DNA from 3 places in the Paenibacillus sp. FSL W8-0919 genome. Region 2 is predicted to be linked to each of the others. Evidence: riboswitches for the same ligand, from Rfam matches in the RefSeq annotation. Region 2 holds a riboswitch; each other region holds the start of a gene.
The links. Region 2 has a riboswitch for ZMP and ZTP ahead of rpiB (ribose 5-phosphate isomerase B). Riboswitches for the same ligand answer to the same signal wherever they lie in the genome.
Positions count from the first base shown of each region.

Region 1: it holds a riboswitch for ZMP and ZTP, as region 2 does, so the genes downstream of both, purT (formate-dependent phosphoribosylglycinamide formyltransferase) here and rpiB (ribose 5-phosphate isomerase B) in region 2, are expected to answer to the same signal.
Region 3: it holds a riboswitch for ZMP and ZTP, as region 2 does, so the genes downstream of both, NST44_RS18000 (bifunctional 5,10-methylenetetrahydrofolate dehydrogenase/5,10-methenyltetrahydrofolate cyclohydrolase) here and rpiB (ribose 5-phosphate isomerase B) in region 2, are expected to answer to the same signal.

Region 1 covers NZ_JBBOPV010000001.1:4,201,994-4,205,266, reverse strand. The annotation lists gene NST44_RS19085 (MATE family efflux transporter) at 1-663, opposite strand, end outside; gene purT (formate-dependent phosphoribosylglycinamide formyltransferase) at 1,043-2,203, opposite strand; ZMP/ZTP riboswitch at 2,268-2,349, opposite strand; gene NST44_RS19075 (PAS domain-containing sensor histidine kinase) at 2,563-3,273, shown strand, end outside.
Region 2 covers NZ_JBBOPV010000001.1:1,722,848-1,726,120, forward strand. The annotation lists gene NST44_RS07430 (L-threonylcarbamoyladenylate synthase) at 1-191, shown strand, start outside; gene NST44_RS07435 (manganese efflux pump MntP) at 281-844, shown strand; gene NST44_RS07440 (low molecular weight protein arginine phosphatase) at 1,024-1,611, shown strand; ZMP/ZTP riboswitch at 1,746-1,827, shown strand; gene rpiB (ribose 5-phosphate isomerase B) at 1,940-2,398, shown strand; gene NST44_RS07450 (TIGR01440 family protein) at 2,512-3,096, shown strand; gene glyA (serine hydroxymethyltransferase) at 3,263-3,273, shown strand, end outside.
Region 3 covers NZ_JBBOPV010000001.1:3,950,247-3,953,519, forward strand. The annotation lists gene NST44_RS17990 (TIGR03943 family putative permease subunit) at 1-83, opposite strand, end outside; gene NST44_RS17995 (permease) at 115-1,125, opposite strand; ZMP/ZTP riboswitch at 1,275-1,354, shown strand; gene NST44_RS18000 (bifunctional 5,10-methylenetetrahydrofolate dehydrogenase/5,10-methenyltetrahydrofolate cyclohydrolase) at 1,426-2,274, shown strand; gene NST44_RS18005 (Cof-type HAD-IIB family hydrolase) at 2,547-3,273, shown strand, end outside.

The DNA.
Region 1 (3,273 bases), 2.5 Mb from region 2:
TTTGAACTGCAGCAACGGAACCTTTTTATGGATATAGATCAGGCAGAGCAGACAAGAGAACAGCTGTGAGATGACAGTTGCTAGCCCGGCACCCGCTACGCCCATCTTAAAGACGAGTATAAACACGAGATCCAGCACAATATTCAGAATACTTGCGATAACCAGAAACAATAGCGGAGTGCGGCTGTCCCCGAGCGCCCGAAGCAGGTTGGCCAGCAGGTTGAATAACACCGCTGCGCCGACGCCAGCATTGATTACGATCAAATACGAATAAGCATCATCCAATATTTCAACCGGCGTGTTCATCATGACAAGGGCAGGCTTCGTAAACACGATACTAAGGATGGTCAGGACGATCGTGAAAACGATACTGATCCAAAAGCTCGTGCCGACGCTTTTACGCACACCAGCAATATCCTTTGCCCCGAACCTCTGCGCGGTAATGATGGAGAGGCCTGCCGTCAGGCCTTGCGCAAAGCCGATAATAAAAAACATAATGCTTCCGGTCGAACCGACGGCCGCCAGTGCGTTCACGCCGATCGTGCGTCCGACAATGAGCGTGTCGGCCATATTGTAGAATTGCTGAAACAGATTGCCGATTAACAGCGGGATCGTGAACATGATGATCAGTTTAATCGGACTGCCTTGTGTCATATCTTTCATGAGTGCTCTCCTATGATGTGAAGTTCGCCATTCAACATCTTTTTTCTAATATGTATGGTTTCCTGCTGCACACCGGGTCGCTTATCGGGCGATGGGTCTTCCGGGCAGCACGAATGCTGTTTTCTTGTGTATCTTATCATGAACAACGGCAAAAGTGATGCAGGTTTATATTCAAAATCTAAATAATTTCCATGGCACTGCCTTTCCGATCATCGTATGGCCATTCGTAGATAGGGATCTAACGTATCCTCTTATGGAAAAGAGGCCAGCCGTTGGCAATCCGGCTGACCTCTCGCTATTGGGCAGTATTGCATTCTTCAAATGGATTTGATATCAAGCATAAGCGGATAAGGCGCACTTCGGAAGAAGGCTAACACCGTTATGCTTCTTCCACCCCAAGCTTGTCCAATGCCTGTTTGGCACGAGATCGCGCTTCCTCCACCTCGCCTGCGGTCGACAAGGCCACCGCTACTCTTCTGCCAGCCTTTGTCACAGGCTTGCCGAATAGACGAACCTGTGTGCTCGGTACCGCGAGCGCCTGCTCGGCGCCCGTAATCTTGTAGTTTTCAAGCTCACCCGGTGCTTTCAACGGACGGCTGGCGCCCGGGGTGATCAGCACGATTTCCGGAATCGGGTAACCGAGGATGGCCCGGACATGAAGCGCGAATTCGGACAGATTTTGCGTGACCAGCGTAACTAATCCGGTATCATGCGGGCGAGGCGATACCTCACTGAAATATACTTGATCCTCGGTCAGAAACAGCTCGACGCCGAACAATCCGAAGCCGCCCAATTCATCGGTAATGGCCCTCGCAATGCGCTCGGCTTCCTTCATCTGCTGCTCGGATATCGGATGAGGCTGCCAGGATTCGATATAGTCACCGCTTTCCTGCACATGTCCGATCGGCGGACAGAAGCTTGTCCCGCTCACCGAACGAACCGTTAACAGTGTGATTTCCGACTGGAAGGTGATGAACTCCTCGATGATCACCCGGCCGTTCTGTACGCGCCCGCCTTCCATTGCATTGTTCCAGCATGATTCAATGTCGCTCTCCGATCGGCAGACGCTCTGCCCTTTCCCTGAAGAGCTCATAAGCGGCTTAATTACGCAAGGAAAGCCCATCTCCCTTACCGCGACCTCGAATTGTTCATAGTTATCCGCAAAGCGGTATCCGGCCGTCGGCAATCCGAGCTTCTCCGAAGCAAGCCTGCGGATGCCCTCCCGGTCCATCGTCAGCTTGGCCGCTCTTGCGGTAGGAATGACGCGGAAGCCCTCCTCCTCCAGCTTCACTAACTCGGATGTGGCCAAGGCCTCAATCTCGGGAACGATCAGATCAGGCTGTTCCCGCTCGATGACTTCCCTCAGCTTGGCGCCGTCGAGCATATCGATGACGTAATGGCGATGCGCGACGTGCATGGCAGGCGCGTCGGCATATCGGTCTACCGCCACGGTCTCCAAACCTAACCGCTGCGCTTCGATAATGACTTCCTTTCCGAGTTCTCCGGATCCCAGCAGCAGCATTTTTTTCGTTTTATACATCGTTCTCCAGTCCCCTTTTCAAAATAGAAATATTAAAAAGAGGTAAGGGAAAATAAACTTCCCTTACCTCTGCCCAGGCGTACGGCTGTCGTCATCCATGTGCTCCCTCATGGTTCCCCCATGCAGCGCCAGTCACACATCGACCTACTCATTGTCAGCTAAATCATACTGAATATTGAGCATGAATGCAATATGAATGCAATATGACCGCTCATGACAATCACCGAAAGCGGCCACTGACCAATCCGTTCCATGCGCGCAAGTTACCAAATCTATCGCCCTTTCATTGATGAAAGCGCATCCAGCACATATAATAGGGGGGTGATCAAACCTTACAGTCAATTGAAAGGAGACTTGCCGTGCTCCCCTATTCTGTCCAGCGTCAGGACTTTGCTTTTGAACACGCCATCATCGGAATGGCCATCGTTTCAATCGACGGAGAAGTGCTTCAAGTCAATTCGGCTTTGTGTGAGTTATTGGGCTGCTCCAAACAAGAATTAATGGATGGAGCGCTGAAAGCGACGAACATCGGCGGAATTCAGGAAGTGATTAGGCACAAGACGGGAGATTTCCAGCTCAAGCCTTCTCAGGTGACCGCACTCCAAGTTGGCATGAAATACGAACATCCTGCCGGACGGAATCTGGATTTGAAGCTTCACTTTTCGGCATCCGCTGAAGCGCAATCGCCGTTCCGCCATTGCTTGGTCCAATTTGAGAATCTCACCCCTGTTTACGAGCTCCAGGAACAGCTGACACAGAAGGAGATGAAACTGGTTGAGAAGGAAGAAGGCTTCCAGCAGCTCCTGGAAGAGCTCCCGCTTTCCGCGCTCATTACAAAGTACGGCATGATCCAGTACGCAAATCAGGCGACGCTACGGCTGCTTCACGCCTCGAATGTCTCTGACGTGCTCGGAATTTCAACCGATGTCGTGGTTGATCCCTCTTCGCATCATAAGCTTGCAAGGCGAAGAACGCGTTATGCGGAATATCGGGAAATCGGACCCGTTACATATCTTATCCGCTGTTTGGACGGTCAACAAAAAATCGTCTCCGGTATCACGCTGGTCACC
Region 2 (3,273 bases):
CAGTCCCGCTCGGCCGCCAGGCCGCGCCGGAGGAAGCGGCCCGCCGGCTGTACGCCGGCCTGCGCCGGTTCGATGAGGCCGGCGCCACCTTCATTCTTGCGGAAGCCTGCCCTGAAGAGGGCCTCGGCGCCGCGGTGATGAACCGGCTGCTGAAGGCGGCAGGGCATCGCGTTATCGACGTGGATCTTTAACCGCAGCCTTTTTTTCCAAAGCCGATCAGGAATCATTTATCCCTTGTCCGCATATGGTGTACAAGACCATGAGACTTGGGGGAATGGGCATGTTGGAGGCGTCTGTCCAATCGGGACAGCTTGCGGCGATTCTGCTCATGGCGGTTGCACTCGGGCTAGACGCGTTTTCGCTTGGCATCGGCGTCGGTTTGCGAGGTAGGCTGCGCCACCGTCATATGCTGGGCATGAGCTTTCTGATCGGCCTGTTTCATATGCTGATGCCTCTGCTGGGGCTGGCTGCCGGCCGTTATGTCGGATTGCTGCTGGGACAGGTTACCGGGCTTGCCGCCGGCGGATTGCTGGTTCTGCTCGGGGGCCATATGATCCATAACGCTTTTCGCGGAGGCGAGGGCAAGCTCGTTCATCCATCCGCGCTGCTGGGTATGCTGTTGTTCTCGCTTAGCGTCAGCATCGATTCGTTCTCGGTCGGATTATCGCTGGGCATGTTCGTGCATGATGTAACGCTGATCGTTGTAACCTTCGGGGTGGTCGGCGGCTTGATGTCGATTCTCGGTTTGATGCTGGGCCGTCAGGTCAGCAGCAAGCTGGGCGAGTACGGCGAGATGCTGGGAGGACTTATTTTGGTTGTGTTCGGCGTGATGTTTATTGTCTGATACGGGCGGTAAGGCACACCGGATATGAAATGAGGATGAATGCGGGAATTCGTTGACCGGCAGAGTAGTAACTTTTGTGGAATCATTTGTCCGAGTAATATAGAAGTTGCGAAATTTGTGATGAGATTTGATACAATATCCCTAGTGACCTAATACTGACGGGAGGGAGCCTTAAGACTGTGAAAAAGATACTATTTGTCTGCACCGGAAATACCTGCCGCAGTCCGATGGCCGAAGGGATGCTGCGCAAGCTGGCGAAGCAGCGGGGCATTCCGCTGGAGGTGCGATCCGCCGGCGTATCGGCGATAGATGGCATGCCGGTGTCCCATCATGCGGAATCCGTACTGCGGGATCAGGATATCCGGGACGAGCTCGTATCCAAGCCGCTCACCTCAGAGCTGGTGGAATGGGCTGATCTCGTTCTGACTCTAACCCAATCGCATAAGCAATATGCCATTCGGCAGTTTCCTCACGCGGCCGATAAAATGCATACCTTAAAGGAATATGTTGAGGATGACAGCAAGGTGCTTGCAGATTTGCAGGAGCAAGACAGTCTGTACGCATCGATTGAGCTGGCCCGAGCGCTTGGTCAAAATGTCAGCGATAAGGATCGCGAACGGTTGATTGAGCTTCGCCAGCGCATTCCTAGCTTTGATATCTCGGACCCGTTCGGCGGCACGAAGGAAGAGTATGAAGCGACCGCAGCCGAGATTCGGACGGCGCTCTTTCGTTTGTTGGACAAGCTGAATGCGGGCGGGCCGGCGTAATCGCTTGCTGCGGGCGGATGAATTATGACTCTGGCATCAGAGCGCGTGAGTGGAAAAGGCACAGCTGCAGGCGTGGCTAAAAAAGCCGCTTGCCTTTCCCGGACGATTGATTTAAGATGTAGGGGAAACAACAATAGTTCCGGTGTAACTGGCGACGAAGTGGATGAAACCACGGTGGAGCACCGGAGTATACGGCCGGTCGCCTGGGCAAAGAGCATTGGAGCACTACGTGTGCGCCGACTGCTCTTTTTTCGTCTTTTGCGGGATATTTGGGTTATAATGAAACAAGCTAATCACGCGAAAGCGAACATATGAGGGGGTTTCATCGATGAAAATTGCACTAGGCACGGATCATGCGGGCATTCGCCTGAAAGAGGAGATCATGGAGGTTATTCGCAGCCTTGGACATGAGGTGGAGGATCTCGGCTGCGGCTGCTCCGATTCCGTCGACTATCCGGACTATGCGCTGCCGGTATGCGAGAAGGTCGTGTCCGGCGAAGCCGATCGCGGCATTCTGATCTGCGGAACCGGCATCGGCATGAGCATTGCGGCGAACAAGGTGCCGGGAATCCGGTGCGCCCTGACGCATGATGTGTTCTCGGCCAAAGCGACTCGCGAGCATAACGACAGCAATGTGATCGCGCTCGGCGAACGCGTAGTCGGCCCTGGTCTTGCTGCGGAAATCGTCAGCACCTGGCTGACAACCGAGTTCAGTCACGGCGAGCGTCATGTCGGCCGCGTCAACAAGATCAAGGCGATCGAGGAACGTTACCTAAAGAACGGATAGGACGTTTCTTTCCGTAAGGCCATTTGGGCTGTATTCCGGACGGTTCCCCGCATACAAGCTGTGCGGGACGAGGGCATGAAGCGACGTAGAGACTATTAAGGGAGGACTGTGGCATGAGCGATGCTTCCAACATTTCCTTAAACGGGCAGACCGCCCGCATCGTCCGCGAGCTCGCCGAGACGGCGAAGCTTGGACCGGGCAAGGTGCTGGTCGTCGGCGCGAGTACGAGCGAGGTTGCGGGCAAGCGGATCGGGACAGGCGGCGCGTTGGAGACGGCGCAGCAGCTGCTTGACGGCATTGCCGAGGTTCAGGCGGAGTACGGATTCTCGCTTGCCTTCCAATGCTGCGAGCATCTGAACCGAGCGCTGGTCGTTGAGCGCGAGCTGCTCGAGCGGCTTGGCTTGACGGAAGTGGCGGCTGTGCCGATTCCGGGAGCCGGCGGCTCCATGGCAGCCAGCGCCTACCGCAGCATGAAGCAGCCTTGCCTGGCGGAATCCATTCAGGCGCATGCGGGTATCGACATCGGCGAGACGCTGATCGGCATGCATCTGCGCAGCGTGGCGGTTCCCTTTAGGCCGAGTGAGCGGTATATCGGCGAGGCTCGGGTTACGGCCGCCTATACCCGGCCGAAGCTGATCGGCGGAGAGCGGGCCGTTTATCGCCAGGTGCCGGATGCGGATTCCGGATCATGCAATTGATTCGATTGGAACGGCTTGGACATCCTGTTTTGCTTGTTTGTAGGGAGCAACAGCGATTGTAGAAACATTTCACGTACTTGCCCCACATCCCATTTGGTAGTTGGCCCTGTGTAATACGGAAACAGGATATTTATAGTAAGATTTTGGATCATAGGAGGATATAAAAATGATGGAACA
Region 3 (3,273 bases), 2.2 Mb from region 2:
TGCATGACATAAATAGCAAGAGCAGCCAGCAGCAGCGCACGAACAACATAATGAAACCGCGCACCTGCCGATGAATGGTTCATGGAAAGAGCTCACCTCCTTCTTGTTCACGGATTATCCGCCAAGCAGTATGTTCGCGATCAGGGAACCGACAAACACGAGCGTGACGATGACGACACTTAGCGCAATGACGAATCTCGTCTTAAATGCGGCGGATAGCATGAGCAGCGTTTTGAAATCGAGCATCGGGCCAAGCACGAGAAAGGACACGAGAGGGCCCACGGTAAAGGTATGCGTAAAAGCCGAAGCGACGAATGCATCCGACGTTGAGCAGAGCGAAAGGACAAACGCCAGACCCATCATGAACAGATAGGAGGACATCGGACCGCTCGCAAGAGAGAGCAGCTCCTCCCGCGGAATAAATGCTTGAATGCAGGCCGTGACAAACGCACCGAGCACTAAATATTTGCCCATATCCACCATTTCGTCACCAGCATGAACAAAAAGGCTGCGCCAAGTTTTGCTGTGTGCGTGGGATGGCCGGCTTCCGGCGGCTTCGACCTCGGCGGTGAAATCATGGAAGGAGCGCTTTAGCGGGTTATTCTTCACGAAAGCAAATACGAGCAAGCCGATCGTAACGGCAATCATGAAGGCCAGTCCCATTCGTCCGATCGTGATCTCGGGATGCGAACGGAATGCCATCATCGTTGCGGCAAGCACCACCGGATTCAGAATCGGGCCGCTGAGAAGAAAGGTGATCCCGACATAAGCCGGCATGCCTTTTAACATGAGCCGGCGCACAACAGGGATCATGCCGCACTCGCAGACGGGAAGGATCATCCCGAGCAGGGATGCGAACAGGACGCCGGGAACTGGATGCTTCGGCGTTAGGCGGCGAACCCATTCTTCCTTGACAAAGATTTGCAGCAGCGAAGAAATCAGCACCCCGAGCAGCACGAACGGCAGGGCCTCAAGGAAAATGCCGATGAATACAGTTTTAAGCTGCTGCACTTCGGTGCTGCCAAGCAGGGCGAGCCCGCTCCGGGGCATCGTCATGAGAGCCGGGAACAGAAAGAGCAGCGGCAGGAAGAACGGCAGCCATTTGAAAAAAGCCGGAATTTTCATGAAGGCCTCCTGACGAAAAAAATCATCTACGAGGACATTCTATGCTTGGACGAAAGACAACTTTCCAATTTAATCAAAAGAATTACGAATAACTCTTTCCACCGAAGCTATGGCGTATTCCCGCAAGCTCATGGTATAGTAGTAGTACGTAGACTATGCGTTACTGGCGTAGCTTGGGGTACCAAGAGGGAGCGCATAGTTTCATATGCCGTACGCCTGGGCAAGAGGTAAGGAGACGATCATGTCGCCTTGCCTCTTTATGTTTTTATTGACTAACAATGGCGAAGGAGCGGGTTGAACATGAGTACAGAAACGTTGATTTTGGATGGGAAAGCGGTATCGGATGATCTAAAGGTTAAGTTGGCCGTCAAGGTCGAGCAGCTTAAAGCCAAGGGAGTCACTCCTTGCTTGGCTACGATCCTCGTCGGGGATGATCCGGCTTCGGCAACCTATGTGCGAATGAAGGGGAATGCATGCCAGCGCCTGGGGATCGAATCCCGGAAAATCGAGCTGAAGGCGTCGACGACCACCGAGGAGCTCATCGCGGCCATTCGGCAGCTGAATGAGGACTCGGCAGTGCATGGCATTCTGCTCCAGCATCCGGTTCCGCATCATATTGATGAAAGAGCGGCATTCGATGCGATCGCGATCGAAAAGGATGTGGACGGCGTGACCACGCTCGGCTTCTCGCAAAATGCGTTCGGTTTCGCGGACTATCCGTCCTGCACCCCGGCAGCGATTATCGCGATCATGGATTATTACAAGCTTCCGATCGAAGGCAAGCATGCCGTGGTTATCGGCCGCAGCCCGATTCTCGGCAAGCCGGTCTCGATGATGCTGCTAAACCGCAACGCTACGGTGACGATCTGCCACTCCAAAACGAACAATCTAGGCGACATCGTCGCGCAAGGGGATATTGTCGTTGCTGCGGTCGGCAAGCCAAAGTTCATTCAAGGCGAGTGGATCAAGCCGGGGGCGGTAGTGCTTGACGCCGGCTACAACAAAGGCAATGTCGGAGATGTCGATTATGAGGCGTGTGCGGAGCGCGCGTCGGCCATCACGCCGGTTCCGGCAGGCGTCGGGCCGGTAACGATTGCCACGCTGCTGAAGCATACGGTTGAGGCGGCCGAAAGAACACTGAAGTCCTAATCGTGGATAATGCAATGCAAATGAACCGGGTCCTTTTGAAGGCTCGGTTTTCTTTTGAATAGGATGCCGAGAGAAGACTTCCCGTTCCGGCTATATGCGGAGAGCCCTTGTGCGGATTGTCTTTCACCAAGGTTGGGTCACCTAGGATAAGTTAAAAAGCATGATGGATTCGTGTTGTTGGAAGATCATGAGGTATAAATTGTTGCTTGCTCTGAAATGCTTTTCATCATTTACAATACACCCATCAGCTATGAAAAGAGGGGCGAGGGCTATTGAATAAAAAATTAATTTTCTTTGACATCGACGGAACGCTGCTCGATCACGACAAGCGGATCCCGGAGTCGACGCTGGAGTCCATTGAACAATTAAAAGACAACGGGCATGAAGTCGCGATTGCGACCGGTCGCGCTCCCTATCATTTCGAGGAAATCCGCGAGCAGCTCGGCATCGATTCCTATGTGTCCTTGAACGGGCAATATGTCGTTCACCAGGGCAAGCCGATCTACGGGAACCCGATGCCTCCCGAGCAGCTGCAGCAGCTGACCGAGCTGGCGGTGCGGATGGACCATCCGATCATCTATGCAGGAAGCGATGCAATGAAAATGAACGTGACTCACCACGAGCACATCGATTCCAGCTGGGGCGAGCTGAAGCTGACGATCCCGGAATATGATCCGGAGTACTATCTTGGACGGGATATTTTCCAGGCCATTGTGTTTTGCACCGAGGAGGAAGAGGAGGCATATCGGTCCAGCTTTGGAGGAAGGCTTGATCTGGTCCGCTGGGGTCCGTACGGCACCGATGTGCTTCCGGTCGGCGGTTCCAAAGCCGAAGGCATCCGGCAGTTTATCCAAGCGCTGGGCATGGACGTAGCCGATACCATCGCCTTTGGCGATTATCTGAATGATCTGGAAATGCTGTCGTATGTCGGCCATGGCGTAGCCATGGGGAACGCGCCCGACGTCGTCAAGCGCGCAGCCCGGCACGTTACCAAGGATG